Regions from separate parts of the Nonomuraea sp. NPDC049309 genome, predicted to be linked through region 2. Evidence: riboswitches for the same ligand, from Rfam matches in the RefSeq annotation. Region 2 holds a riboswitch; the other holds the start of a gene.
The links. Region 2 has a riboswitch for thiamine pyrophosphate ahead of ACGFIM_RS09370 (FAD-dependent oxidoreductase). Riboswitches for the same ligand answer to the same signal wherever they lie in the genome.
Positions count from the first base shown of each region.

Region 1: it holds a riboswitch for thiamine pyrophosphate, as region 2 does, so the genes downstream of both, ACGFIM_RS17675 (purine-cytosine permease family protein) here and ACGFIM_RS09370 (FAD-dependent oxidoreductase) in region 2, are expected to answer to the same signal.

Region 1 covers NZ_JBICSH010000002.1:796,657-803,827, forward strand. The annotation lists gene ACGFIM_RS17655 (YidC/Oxa1 family membrane protein insertase) at 1-554, shown strand, start outside; gene ACGFIM_RS17660 (ATP-binding protein) at 538-969, opposite strand; gene ACGFIM_RS17665 (PAS domain S-box protein) at 1,112-2,980, opposite strand; gene ACGFIM_RS17670 (methylated-DNA--[protein]-cysteine S-methyltransferase) at 3,076-3,645, shown strand; gene ACGFIM_RS17675 (purine-cytosine permease family protein) at 3,614-4,951, opposite strand; TPP riboswitch at 4,941-5,057, opposite strand; gene ACGFIM_RS17680 (rhodanese-like domain-containing protein) at 5,111-5,434, opposite strand; gene ACGFIM_RS17685 (Fpg/Nei family DNA glycosylase) at 5,478-6,356, opposite strand; gene ACGFIM_RS17690 (GPP34 family phosphoprotein) at 6,424-7,044, shown strand; gene ACGFIM_RS17695 (LCP family protein) at 7,142-7,171, opposite strand, start outside.
Region 2 covers NZ_JBICSH010000001.1:2,089,996-2,097,166, reverse strand. The annotation lists gene allB (allantoinase AllB) at 1-438, shown strand, start outside; gene alc (allantoicase) at 439-1,383, shown strand; gene pknB (Stk1 family PASTA domain-containing Ser/Thr kinase) at 1,444-3,411, opposite strand; gene ACGFIM_RS09380 (thiazole synthase) at 3,652-4,407, opposite strand; gene thiS (sulfur carrier protein ThiS) at 4,400-4,600, opposite strand; gene ACGFIM_RS09370 (FAD-dependent oxidoreductase) at 4,597-6,003, opposite strand; TPP riboswitch at 5,991-6,107, opposite strand; gene ACGFIM_RS09365 (NAD(P)/FAD-dependent oxidoreductase) at 6,178-7,171, shown strand, end outside.

The DNA.
Region 1 (7,171 bases), on a different contig from region 2:
TGCTGCTGCTGCCGCTCAACGTCCGCCAGGCCCGTACGGCGAGGATCCGCGAACGCCTCGCGCCCAAGCTCCGCGAGCTGCGCGAGCGCCACGGGCGCGACCCTGAGCGCCTGGCCAAGGAGATGACCGCCCTCTACGCCAAGGAGGGCTCGTCGCCGTACGCCGGGATCCTGCCGTCGCTCGCCCAGGTGCCGTTCCTGTGGCTGATGTACCGGGTGGCCACGCATCCGACGGCGCTCGCCGGGCACACCCTGTTCGGGGCTCCGCTCGGGGAGCAGCTCGCCGGCGTCGTCGCCCATTTCGGTCTGGCCAGCGCACCGTTTTTGGTCTTCGTATCGGTCATCGCGCTGGTCATCGCGGTGGCGTGGCTCTCCGCCCGCCAGATCAAGGTCGCGGAGGAGCAGCCGGAGCCGATGAAGAAGATCATGCCGCTGCTGCCGTACGGTTCGGTGCTGGCCGCGCTCGTGCTGCCGCTGGCCGCCGGGCTCTACCTGCTCGTCTCCGCGGCATGGGCGACGGGCGAGCGCGCGGTGCTGGCTAGCCGGCCTCTCTGAGCGCCGCGACCTGCTCGTTCACCTTCTCACTCGGCGCGGGCAGTATCGCCCACACGGTCGTGGTGTCGCCGTCGTGCCTGACCCCCCAGCTCTCGGCGACGTACTCCACGATGCCGAGCCCTCGTCCCCCGAGCGAGGACAGCGTCGGCCGGCCCGCTCGGGGCTCGGTGGCCGCGCCGCCGTCGCTGACCGCCACCTCGATGTGATCGTCGCTGCGCAGCCATGCCACCCGCACCATGCCGGACGGCAGCGGGTGCGCGTGCCGCAGCGCGTTGCTCAGCAGTTCGCTCACCACGAGCACGGCATCGTCGATGGCCGAGGTGAAGACCCCACTGTCCTGCAGATCAGTGCTCAGACGCTGGCGGGCGACGGCAACGCTGGACGGCGCGTACGGCAGCAGCACCACGCTTGACACACCCACCTCCCCGTTCCCTGTGCCCCCCGCGGGAACACTCCCCGGTACGACCGAAATGCCCCGTTACTCGATCCCAGAAACCGCATCTCGATCACAGCTTGTACACATTGGAAGATAGATCAGCGCAACCGTGACCACCTCGTTACCGCATCGGTGTGTCGGATCCGATAGAGGAAGAGCTCCGCAGAACCAGCCGCATTCTGGTGCCCCCTCCCGGTCTCGGATGCGCGCTCACGTCTCCGCCCTGTGCACGTGCGAGGCTGCGGACGATGTAGAGACCGAGCCCCACTCCACCAAACCGTCTCCGGTCGCCGCTGTCCACCTGGACGAAGCGCTCAAAGATACGTTCGCGGTCAGACGGGGCGATCCCCACCCCCTCGTCGTCCACGACGACGACCACCTTGTCGTCCTCCGGCCAGGCCGCCACGCTGATCAGCCCGCCCTTCGGCGAGTACTTGAACGCGTTCTCCAGCAGCTGCCCGAGCAGGATGTCCGTGGCCAGCGCGTCGCCCAGCACGCGCGGCAGCCCTTCGGGTACGTGCACCTCGACCCGGTGCCGGTCGGACAGCTCGGGCAGCCCCAGCGTGGCCGCCACGATGCGCTCGCGCAGGTCGAACTCCTCGATGCGGACCTTCAGCTCGTCCGCCCCCGCCCGCGCGCCGAGCAGCAGGTGGTCCATGAGCACGCCCAGCGACTTCGCGCGCTCGGCGATCGTGTGCACGGCCGAGCGGCGGGCCTGGTCGGTCATGGCGTCCCAGCGCGAGTCGAGCGTGCTGGCGAAGCCCCGCACGATGGTGATCGGGGTGCGCAGCTCGTGGCTGGTCGTGGCGAGGAACAGGTCCTTGGCCTCCTCCAGCTCCTTGGCGGCGGTCACGTCGCGGAAGTCGACGACCACCTCGCCGGTCTCCTCGATCCGCGCGCTCACCACGTCGAGCCAGCGGCCGTTGCCGAGCTGGAAGGTGCCCTTCTCGCCGGCCTTGGGCAGCGGGAACGGCGGCGGACCGCCGATGACGGACTCCGCGGGCAGCGCTGTCAGCTCGGCGGCGGCCGGATTCCAGCGCACCACGTTGCCCTCCTGGTCGAGCACGGCGATGCCGTCGGCGCTCGCGTCGAACACGGCCTGCTCGTGCGCCCGCTGCCGCACCGCCTCCTGGTAGGCGACCGCGTTGCCGACCGCGATGCCGGCGTGCCCGGCCAGCAGCTCCAGCAGCTCCAGCTCCAGGTGTCCCGGGTTGCGGCGGGCGAACAGGGCGTACAGGGCGCCGTACGGCCGCCCGCCCACGGCCGCGAGCCCCAGGGCGATCGTGTGCAGCCCCTTCAGCCGCGCCCACACCAGGTCGTCGAGCCCTTCGGACTGCAGCAGCACGGTCTTGCCGGTGCGTAAGAGCTTGTCCACCAGGCTCGTGCGCAGGTCGGTGGTGATGCCCCTGATCGCCTCGGGCAGCTGGTACGTGCTGACCAGCCGCAGCCTGTCGCCCTCGATGAGGACGAACCCGCCCGCGTCCGCCCCGGTCAGCTCGGTCAGGCTGGCCGAGATGCGGTCGAGCACGGCGGGCAGCTCCAGCTCGGAGTTGATGTCGCCCACGACGTCGGTGAGCCGGGCGACCAGGCGGGCCCTGCGCGCCATGCGGTGCTCGGCCATCTCGTCGGCCCTGGCGGGGTGGTAGGCGCACACGTAGCCGGCCACGGCGCTGCCCAGGCGCAGGGCGCTGATGTCCACCCGCAGATCGAGCACCCGGCCGTCGGCGTGCAGGCGCTTGGTGCGCAGCGACACGGGCTCTCCCGTGCGCACGCGCTCGAGGACCGCGTTGTGCTCGGCGGTCAGCTCCTCGGGCACGATCGGCGCGCGGCGTCCGAGCAGCTCGTCGGCGCTATAGCCGAACATGCGCTCGGCGGCGGCGTTCCACACCAGCACGCTCTGGTCGCGGTCGAGCGCCACGATGGCGTTGGGCGAGCTGGCGAGCGCCGCACGAGCGATCTCATCGTCACTACCGGCCCATTCGTCCCCCACTACTCCATAGTGCACGTGGCGCGGTGGGTGCGTCGGGCGATCCGTCCGATACGCTGCGGTCACGGTGATTCCCGGCAGGTGGGAGGGTGAGGGGTATGTCGAGCAACGATCTCGATGCCCTGTTGCGAGTGACCTCCAGCACCTATCGGGGTGAGACCCCACCCGACATCGCGTTCGGCACCTACGACGGCGCGGTGGGCAGGCTGGTGCTGGCGGTGACCGCCAAGGGCATCGTGGCGTGCAGCTATGAGGCGGAGAACGACGTGTTCGAGCGGGTCACACGCCATCTGGGCCGGTTCATCGGACCCGACTCGCGGCGGCTCGACCCGGTGCGCAGGGAGCTCGACGCGTACTTCTCCGGGCGGCTGCGCGCGTTCGCCACGCCGGTGGACCTGACCCTGGCCACGCCGTTCGCGCGTACGGTGCTGCAGAAGACCATGGCGGTCCCCTACGGCACCACCACGACGATCGAGCGGATCGGAGAGAGCATCGGCAGGCCGCGCGCGCTGCGAGCGATCGGCAACGCGCTGGCCTCCAACCCGGTCTGCGTCATCGTGCCCTGCCACCGGGTGGTGCGCGAGGACGGCGAGCTCGGCGACTACCCGGGCGGCGCGGCCGCCAAGCAGCATCTGCTCAACGTCGAGCGGCGCGCGATCGCTGGATGAGCCCGATGAGCAGCGTGACCAGGGCGGCCACCAAGGCGCCGCCCAGCGCGCCGTTCATCCACGGCTCCCGTACGAAGCCGAGCGCGTCGCGCACGCCGGCCCACCAGCCGTCCCACGCGGCGAAGGTCGGCGTCGAGGTGGTCAGCCAGTACGCGGCGAAGCCCAGCGCCCACGGCACCAGCATCGACCAGCGCGAGGGTGCGTCCTCGGCGGTGTTCCAGCCCTCGCCGCGGCGCAGCACGAAGTAGTCGACCGCGAGCACCGCGAACATCGGCACGAACACGGCGCCGATCACGCCGAGGAACACGCCGTAGGAGTTCACGTCCGCGAACAGGGCGATCACGATCGTGACCACGCCGATGGCGGTCGACAGGATGCGCCGGTCCACCCGCGGCATGAGGTTCTGCAGCGACATCGTGGTGGAGTAGACGTTGGCGAACGACTGGTCGGTCTCGCGCAGCACGAGGATGCCGAAGAACAGCGCGCCGAGCGGCACCGCGACGAACGGGTTGAACACCGTCGTCTGGTCGGCGAGCACGCCGTCGGCGCCCGCCAGCGCCACCGCGTACACGCCCAGCCCCAGGCAGGCCACCTGGGCCAGCGTGTAGCCGCCGACCACGCCGGTGAACGCGGCCTTGCCCGAGCGCGAGTGCCGGGCGAAGTCGGCCGCCATCGGCACCCACGACACCGACAGCGCGATCACGTAGTCCACGGCGGCGGGGAAGGCCGTCCAGCTCCCGCCCTCGGGCGAGGGGGCCTCGCGCAGGAAGAACACCGTGAACCAGACCATCGCCACGATCACGCCGACCGTGACGTAGCGGCGCAGCAGCCGGATCGAGCCGAGCGGCCAGATGGTCAGCGCCGCCGTCAGCACGCCCGCCACGATCACCCACACCTGGTACGGCACCGCGGGGAAGATCGCGCCCGCGCCCTTGGCGATCACCCACAGCTCGAAGGCGCCCCAGCCGATCATCTGGATGATGTTCAGCACCGTGGGCACGTACGAGATCCGCGCGCCGAACAACCCGCGCAGCAGCACCATCGCGGGCTTGCCCGTGTGCGTGCCGGGGATGGCGGACAGGCCCACCATGGCGGTGCCGATGAGGCTGCCGACCACGGTGGCGATCAGCGCCGCGGCCAGCGTCAGCGGGGCGTCGCCCAGCGGGTCGAGCAGCAGCAGCGCTCCGGAGAAGCCGAGCAGGCTGACACCGAGGTTGGCCCAGAGCGCGCCCTGATCGAGCACGCCCAGGGTCTTGGGGGCCTCTCCGTCAAGAGTCAGAGGTACTTCTTCGACGCCGTGCGACATCGCACACTCCCTACGCCGGCATTACCCGGACAGGTTCAGGCGGTCGGCAGCGGATGGTTGTGCTGCCCTCTCAGCCCGGCGACCCCGAGCTCCCGCGACGATCTGTAGTTTGCGCCCCAATAATGCCTCAATGGCGTCTAAGTCGCCATAGTGGGGGACTTATGCCACAAAAGGCTCCTGGCCCGTTTCGCTGACCATCGGCCGCCGCGCCGCCTCCCACGACTGCATGCCGCCGCCGACGTTGACCGCATCGCGCCCGAGCTGGTTGAGCCAGGCCGCGACCTGCAGGGAACGGCCGCCCACCCGGCACACGACGTAGATCGTGCGGTCGTCGGGAACCTCGTCCACGCGCCCCTGGATCTGGGTCATCGGGATGTGAACGGCCTGCGGCGCGTGGCCCGCCAGCCATTCCTCCTGCTCGCGGACGTCGAGCAGGTAAGCGTCTGCGGGTACGGCACTGGCCTCGATCTCAGGAACGGTCATGACTCCATCATGGCCTGCGCGCGGCGGTGCACCGGCCGCCCGGCTACTTCAGCAGGCGGGACAGGCGGCGGTCGGCCAGCGGCTTGCCACCGGTCTGGCAGGTCGGGCAGTACTGCAGCGAGGAGTCGGCGAACGACACCTCCCTGATCGTGTCGCCGCACACGTCGCAGGGCTGCCCCGTACGGTTGTGCACCCGTAGCCCCGACTTCTTCTCCGCCTTGAGATCCTTGGCGGCCAGCCCGCGGGCCCGCTCGACCGCGTCGCGCAGCGTGGTCACGATGGCCTCGTGCAGGTCGGCGATCTGCGCGTCGGTCAGCGTCGCGGCGATCTTGAACGGCGACATCTTGGCCGCGTGCAACACCTCGTCGGAGTAGGCGTTGCCGATGCCGGCGATCACCTTCTGGTCGCGCAGCAGGCCCTTGATCTGGGTGCGCTTGCCGCCGACGATGCGCTTGAGCGCCTCGACCGTGAACGACTCGGCGAGCGGGTCGGGGCCGAGAGCGGCGATGCCCGGCACATCGTCCGGATTTTTTGTGACATAGACGGCAAGACGCTTCTGCGTCCCCGCCTCCGTCAGCTCGAACCCCGGCGCCAGGCCCTCCTCGTCGGGCGCCAGCCGCACGCGTACGGCCAGCGGCCCCTTGCCGGGCCGCACCGGCTTCGCGCCCGACAGGTCGTCGCGCCAGCGCAGCCACCCCGCCCGCGCCAGGTGGACGACCAGGTGCAGCCCGTCGCAGTCGAGATCGAGGAACTTGCCGTGCCTGGCCACGCCGGTCACCGTCAGCCCGTTGAGCGCGGTGACCGGCGGGTCGAACGTCTTGAGCGCCTGAACGGCCACCACGTCGACCCCGGCGATCGCGCGGCCCACGGCCCGCTCGCGCAGAAAGCCGGTGAGCGACTCGACCTCGGGAAGTTCGGGCATGCCCCCAGCGTACGTCCCGCTTGCACCCGGCCGGGGAACCCCAAATCACGCCGTTAGGGTCGAAGGCATGACCGTGACGATCGCCGAAGAACTTCTCCTCCTGGCGCTCAGCGAGCACCAGGGCAGGTTCCTCATCAGCACGGCCCAGCTCGACCTGGCGCTGGGCGGCGGCGTCCTGGCCGAGCTGGCGCTGGCCGGCCGCATCGCCAAGGTCGGCAGGCGGCTGGCGGTCGCCGCGCCCCAGCCGCTCGGCGACGCGGAGCTGGACGCCGCGCTATCGCTGATCGCGCGGGACAGGCCGCGCACCCCCGAGTGGTGGGTGCGCAAGCTGAAGTCGGACGACCTGCGCGGCCGCCTGCTCGCCCGCCTGGCGCGGGCCGGCGTCCTGGCCATGGAGCGCACGAAGGCGCTCGGGATCTTCCCCGTCACCCGCTGGCCGGAGCTGAATCCCGCGGTCGAGGCCGAGGTCAGGAGCCGGGCGGCGGCCGTGCTCGCGGGCGCCGCACCCGACGCCCGCACGACCGCGCTGATCGCGCTGGCCAAGGCGGCCGGCCTGGACCGCAAGGCGTTTCCCGGCTCGAGCAGGTCACGGGTCAAGGAGCTCGCCAGGGGCCACTGGGTGGCCGACGCGGTGGCCCGCGCCATCGGCTCCGACAACGTCGCGGTGATGACGACCACCATAACGTGACCCCCGTGACCTGAGCCCCGGTGACCCGGGAGGGATCGGTCACGGCCGACGACGCCCTTCGACACCGACCAGCCCGACCCGACCCGCCCCCTCAGCATCAGTTGCGGTCGACGACGTCCTTCGGCAC
Region 2 (7,171 bases):
CTGTGGGAGGGGCTGGCCAGGGGAGTGCTGAGCTGCGTCGTGTCCGACCACTCGCCGTCCACCGCCGACCTCAAGGTGCCCGACTTCGCCGCCGCGTGGGGCGGCATCGCCTCGCTGCAGCTCGGGCTGGCCGCCGTCTGGACCGAGGCGGCGCGCAGGGGCTTCACCCTGCCGGACGTCGCCCGCTGGATGTCCGCCGCGCCCGCCGAGCTGGCCGGCCTGCCCGGCAAGGGCGCGATCGCGGCCGGGAACGACGCCGACCTCGTCGCGTTCGACCCCGACGCCGAGACCGTCGTGGACGCCGCCCGCCTGCACCACAAGAACCCCGTCACGCCCTACCACGGCCGCACGCTCAAGGGCGCCGTCCTGACCACCTGGCTGCGCGGCCGCCCCGCCGGCGGCGAGCCGCACGGGCGATTCCTGCTGGGAGCGCGATAGATGGCCGACTTCACCCGCCTGCCCGACCTGGCCCTGCGCACGTACGGCGGCTCGGTCGTGGCCGCGAGCGACGAGTCGTTCGCCGAGAAGGAGAGCCTGATCAAGCCGGGCCGCCCCGGCTTCACACCGGAGACGTTCGGCAACAAGGGCCAGGTGTACGACGGCTGGGAGACCCGCCGCCGCCGCGAGCCCGGCCACGACTGGGCGCTGGTGCGCCTCGGCATCCCCGGCGTGATCCGCGGCGTCGTGATCGACACGGCCTGGTTCAAGGGCAACTACCCGCCGCACGCCTCCGTCGAGGCCGCGGCCGTGCCCGGCCATCCGTCGCCGGGCGAGGTGCTCGACGCGTCCTGGACCGAGATCGTGCCGCTGGTGCGGCTCAGGGGCGACCGCGAGCACTTCTTCGCCGTCGCCGACGACACCCGCTACACCCACGTACGGCTCAACATCCACCCCGACGGCGGCGTGGCCAGGCTGCGCGTGCACGGCGAGGCGCGCCCCGACCTGTCACTCTACGACGGGCTCGGCCTCGACCTCGCCGCGCTGGCCAACGGCGGGCTGGTCACCGCCTGCTCCAACGAGTTCTACTCATCGCCCAACAACGTCATCGCGCCCGGCCTGGCCCGCCACCAGGCCGAGGGCTGGGAGACCGCGCGGCGGCGCGACGGCGGCAACGACTGGCTCGTCATCCGGCTCGCCGGGCGCGGCGTCATCAGGCTCGCCGAGATCGACACCACGAACCTGCTGTACAACGCGCCCGCCGCGGTCTCGCTCACCGGCATCGACGGCGACCGCGAGGTGGAGCTGCTGCCCAGGACGCCGCTGCAGCCCGACACGCCGCACCGCTTCCGCCTCGACGGCGACACGCCGGTCACGCACGTGCGGGTCGACATCTACCCGGACGGAGGGCTCGCGCGCGTGCGGCTGCACGGCCACCTGGCCTGACGTCACCGGCCGCCCGATGGAGGTCTCCCAGCGCTTCCTCGGGGCCCGGCCGGGGCCGCGTCAGTGCCAGAGGATGACCGTGCTGCCCGGCGGGCGCTCGCTGTTGGGCAGCGGCCGCTGGAACTGCACCACGGGGGCATTGGCCAGCCGCTGCACCCGCACGCGGAAGCCCAGCGCCTCCAGCTCGGACTTGGCGTCGTTGACGTTCTTGCCGATCACCCCGGGCACCATGGCGAACTGCTGGTCGTCGCGGGCCTCGTTGTCGCCGTTCCTGAACCAGTCGAGGAACGGGACCTGGCAGCGGGAGACCGTGATCATCGCGGGCGCGCCCTTGTCCACCTCGGCCTTCGCCTTCGGCGCCTGGGCGATGACCGTGCACGGCTCGGCGTCGTCGTCGACCTCGTTGACCTGCACCTGGAAGCCCTGCGAGGTGAGGAAGGCGGCCGCCTCGTCCTTCGGCATGCCGGACACGTCGGGCATGGTCAGCCCGGCGCTGACGAAGATGTTGACCTTCGCGCTCTTCCTGACCTTCTCGCCCACCTGCGGCGAGGTGCGGATCACCTTGTCGCGCTCGACCTGCTCATTGGGCTGGCGCTTGACGGTGCCGACGGTCAGACCGGCCCTGGCGATGGCGGCGCGGGCGTCGTTGCCGCTCATGCCGGTCACGTTGGGCACCACGATGCGCTCGGGGCCCAGCGAGAGCGTCAGCGTGACCGTCGAGCCCTTCTCCAGCTCGGCGTCGGCCACCGGGTCGCTGCTCAGCACCAGGCCCTCGGCCACCTTCTCGTCGTACTGGCTCTCGCCCTTGCGCACCTTCAGCCCGGCGGCTACGAGGTCCTTCTCGGCCAGCGCCAGGTCCTTGCCCACGATGTCGGGCACCTTCACCATCTCGGGCAGCGAGAAGTACCAGCCGGTCAGGCCCACCGCGATCACCATCACCGCGGCCAGGCCGGCCAGGAACCAGCTCGGGCGGAACCGCCGCCGCGGCTCGGGCTCGGCCACCTCCAGCCGCGGCTGGATCAGCGTGTGGGCCGGCGCCGCGTGCGGCACCGACGGAGCCGAGTGCACGGAATGGACCGGCCGGGACGGATCCGGCTGGACGGCCGTGAGCGCCGCCGTCTGCTGCGAGTGGAACGCCGCGGTGCCCGGCAGCGAGGACGTGCCCGGCGGGATCGACGTGTGCGGCAGCACGCGATGGGTCTCGACCGCCGCCACCAGCATCGCGGTCGCGTCGGCCGGGCGGTCGTCCGGCTCGCGGGCCGTCGCGCTCGCCACCAGCCGGTCGATCAGATGCGGGACGTCCGGACAGATCGACGACGGCGGGGGAACGGTGTCGTGGACGTGCCGGTAGGCCACCGACATCGGGGTGTCACCGGAGTACGGCTGCTGCCCGGTCACCAGCTCGAACAGCATGATGCCGGCGGCGTAGACGTCGCTGCGCACGTCGGCGGCGCCGGTCAGCACCTGCTCGGGCGCCATGTAGCCGATCGTGCCGATCAGCATGCCGGTGCGGGTCTGGTTGGTCGCCTCGATCGCCCTGGCCAGACCGAAGTCGACGACCTTGACCCGGCCGTCCTCGGTCATCAGGACGTTCTCCGGCTTGACGTCGCGGTGCACCATGCCGGCCTTGTGGGCCGCGCCCAGGGCGGCGAGCACCGGGATGAGGATCTCCAGCGCCTCGCGGGCCGGCAGGCGGCCGCGCTCGCGCAGGATGTCGCGCAGCGTGCGGCCGGGGACGTACTCCATCGACAGGTAGACGACGTCGTTGTCGGTGCCCTGATCGAAGACCGCCACCACGTTGGGGTGTGACAGGCTGGCGACCGACTTCGCCTCGCCGATGAACCTCCTGACGAACGCAGGGTCCTCGGCGAGCGAGCGATGCATGACCTTCAGCGCGACGGTCCGGTCGAGCCGGACGTCCAGCGCGAGATAGACGGTCGCCATACCGCCCCGGGCGATCCGGCCCTCGATGCGGTAACGCCCATCGAGAAGCCGCCCGACCAGGGGGTCCGCAGTCGTCGTGTCCACCCCGCTGAGTTTACGGGCGATTTGCCACCGGGATGGCCTTGCCGCCCGAAACCGATGCGGAGACGTTCTCGTCCGCGCCGCCGCGGGGATGCCGATGTGGCCCCGGCGTGTCGCCGGAGCGGACGAGGCGGTGTTCATGAGGCGGTGTTCATGAGGCGGCGTTCATGAGGCGGCGTTCATGAGACGGCGTTCATGAGACGGGCCCGCCCATCGTGGGCGGGCCCGTCTGTCAGGAGCGTGTCACGGCGTCATGGGGGAGGACGCCTCGGCGTAGCGGCGGCGCGGGATGCGGCCCGCCTGGGACGCGAGCCGCCCGGCGATCACCGCCTGCTTCATCGCCGCCGCCATCAGGTCGGGCCGCTGCGCCCGCGTCACGGCCGTGGCCAGCAGCACGGCGTCGCAGCCCAGCTCCATCGCCAGCGCGGCGTCGCTGGCCGTGCCGATGCCCGCGTCGAGGATCACCGGCACGGACGCGGCCTCCACGATCAGCTCGATGTTGTGCGGGTTGCGGATGCCGAGCCCGGAGCCGATCGGCGCGCCCAGCGGCATGACGGCCGCGCAGCCGGCCTGCTCCAGGCGGCGGGCCAGCGCCGGGTCGTCCCCGATGTACGGCAGCACCACGAACCCCTCGGCCACCAGCCGCTCCGCCGCGTCGAACGTCTCGATCGGGTCGGGCAGCAGCGTGCGCTCGTCGGCGATGACCTCCAGCTTGACCCAGTTGGTGCCCAGGGCCTCCCTGGCCAGCCGGGCCGTCAGCACGGCGTCGCCCGCCGTGAAGCAGCCCGCCGTGTTCGGCAGCACCTTGATATTGCGCTTGTTCAGCACGTCCAGCACGGAACCGCGCGCCGACGGATCGAGCCGGCGCATCGCCACCGTGGTCAGCTCGGTGCCGGACGCGGCCAGCGCCTGGTCCAGCACCTCCAGCGAGGGCGCGCCGCCGGTGCCCATGATGAGCCGGGAGGAGAACTTCTCACCGGCGATGATCAGCTCATCCACCTTGCACCGCCGTCAGCACCTCCACGCGGTCACGGTCGCTGAGCGCCGTCGTCTCCCAGGCGCTGCGGGTGACCACCTCGTCGTTCACGGCCACGGCCACGCCGGTGGTGGCCGTCGTCAGCGTCCGTACGGCCTCCGCCACGGTGGTGCCGTCGGCCACCTCGCGCTCGGACCCGTTGATCGTGACAATCATGAAATTTCCTGAAACCTCCCTGGCGAGCACAGCGTCGCCAGCTCGCTCTCCTCGCCCATCAGGATGGCCGCCGTCAGCGGGGCCATCAGCACCCCGCCGCGGTGGTGCCCGGTCGCGTACGTCAGCCCCGGAGTCCTCGCCGGGCCGATGACCGGGAGATTGTCGGGGGTGCCCGGCCGCAGGCCCGCGACCACGTCGGCGACCTCCAGCTCGGTGACGCCGGGCACCAGCTCCCTGGCGTCGCGCAGCAGCTCGTACAGGCCGCCCGCGGTCACCGATGTGTCGAACCCCAGCTCCTCCTGCGTGGCCCCGACCACCAGCTCGCCGTCGCCCCGGGGAACGAGGTAGACCGGCGAGCCGTGAACGGTGCCGCGCACGCAGTGGGTGAGCAGCGGCTGCGGCGAGCGCAGGCGCATGATCTGGCCCTTGACCGGGCGCACCGGCACGTCGGCCAGCTCACCGCTCCACGCCCCGGCCGCCAGCACCACCCGGTCGGCCGCCAGCACGTCGCCGTCGGCCCACTCACCGGCCCGGCCGCTGCGATCGGCCCGCCCGGCGGCGTCACCGGCACCCGCGCCCGCGCGGCCGCCGGTCTCCGCGGGGTGCGGCGCGGCAGGCGGTCCACCGGCGTGGTGACCGCCGAGGCGCAGGCCGGTCGCCGGTGCCCCGGTGGGTGTCGCCAGGCGGACGCCCGTGACGGCGCCGTTCGTACGGACCAGCTCGCTGACGCGCGCCCGCACCAGGGGAACGCTGCGCCGCTCCAGAGCGGTGAGCAGCGCCGCCGTCACCCGCCGCGGGTTCACCCAGGCGTCGCCCGGCGCGAGCAGCCCGCCGCGCACCGAGGGGGCCAGCATCGGCTCCAGACGCCGGCACTCGCGCCCGGTCAGCCGCTCGACCGGCAGGTCCAGCTTCTCCATGAACGCGGCCAGCTCGTCCAGCATCGCCAGGTCGTCGGAGCCGAACGCGACGTCCAGCGTTCCCTCGGCCCGCAGATCCAGCCCGCCCGCGGAATCGCGCCCACCCGCATCGGGCCCGGCGCTCGCGAAGCCACGCCCGCCCGAGCCGGACGGGTCCTTCGGGGCGTGCGCGCCGAGGGGCGCGGAGGCGGCCGAACGGGGGCCGCGGGCCAAGGCGGCGGGGGAGACCTCGCCGGCGGGAAGGCCGGCGTCCTCGGCCAGCTCGGCCGCGAAGGCCGGCCAGCGGCTCAGCGCCGCCAGGCCCAGCCGCAGCAGCGGCGCCTCGGTGTAGGTGACCTCGCTCACCGGCGCCAGCATCCCGGCGGCCGCGTGGGAGGCCCCGGTGGCGGGCGCGGGATCGACCACGGTGACCGGCCGTCCCTCGCGTGCGAGCCGCCAGGCCACGGACAGCCCGACGACCCCGCCGCCCACGATCACGTCCATCATGCGCTCCCTTCGCCGGCATGATCCGGATCAGGTGTCTTGCGGTCGAAGGCCCGTCACAGCCTTCCTCTCAGCCCGGTCACGGCCGGACTCCCGCGCGTCTTACCGTCCACAGCCTACGACCTCGGTAGGGGACGCACGCACCGGCCCCTTAGGGTCCCCGTTATGGTCATGAACGTGAACCATGTCGTGGTGGTGGGAGCGGGTCTCGCGGGTGTGCGTACGGTGGAGGCCCTGCGCGGGCGCGGCTTCGGCGGCCGCATCACGCTGCTCGGCCAGGAGCGCCACCGCCCCTACGATCGCCCGCCGCTGTCGAAGGCGGTGCTGAAGGGCGAGGCCGACACCAGCTTCATCGACACCGACCTCGACGCCCTCCAGGTGGACTTCCGGCCTGGCGTCGCGGCCACGTCGCTGCGCGCGGGCGTCGTGGAGACCACCGAGGGTGAGCTCCCCTACGACGGCCTGGTCATCGCCACCGGCGCCGAGCCCATCAGGCTGCCCGGCGACGGCCCGCAGCACGTCCTGCGCACCCTCGACGACGCCCACGAGCTGCGCGTGATGCTCGTGCCCGGAGCGCGGGTCACGGTCATCGGCGCGGGCTGGATCGGCGCGGAGGTCGCCACCGCCGCCCGCCGCGCGGGCTGCGCGGTCACGGTCATCGAGGCGGCGCGGACGCCGCTCGCCGCCGCGATCGGCACGGAGCTCGGCGGGCGCACGATCCCCTGGTACGAAGGCATCGATCTGCGGCTCGGCACCATGGTCGAGTCGGTCGAAGAGGGCGGCGTACGCCTGGTGGGCGGCGAGTTCGTCGAATCCCACGTGGTCGTCACCGGCATCGGCGTGCGCCCGGCCGTCGAATGGCTCGCGAACGCCGACATCGACCTGCACAACGGCGTCGTCACCGACGAGCACCTGCGCACCTCGCTGCCCGGTGTGGTCGCGGTGGGCGACTGCGCCGCCTGGTGGTCGCGCCGCTGGGGCACCCGCATGCGGGTCGAGCACTGGGACACCGCGCTCAACGCCCCCGACGTCGCCGCCGCGACGCTGCTGGGGGAGGAGGCGGTCTACGACCCGGTGCCGTACTTCTGGTCGGAGCAGTTCGGCCACATGCTCCAGTACGCCGGGCACCACACCGGCGCCGACCGGCTCGTGTACCGGGGCGAGCCCGAAG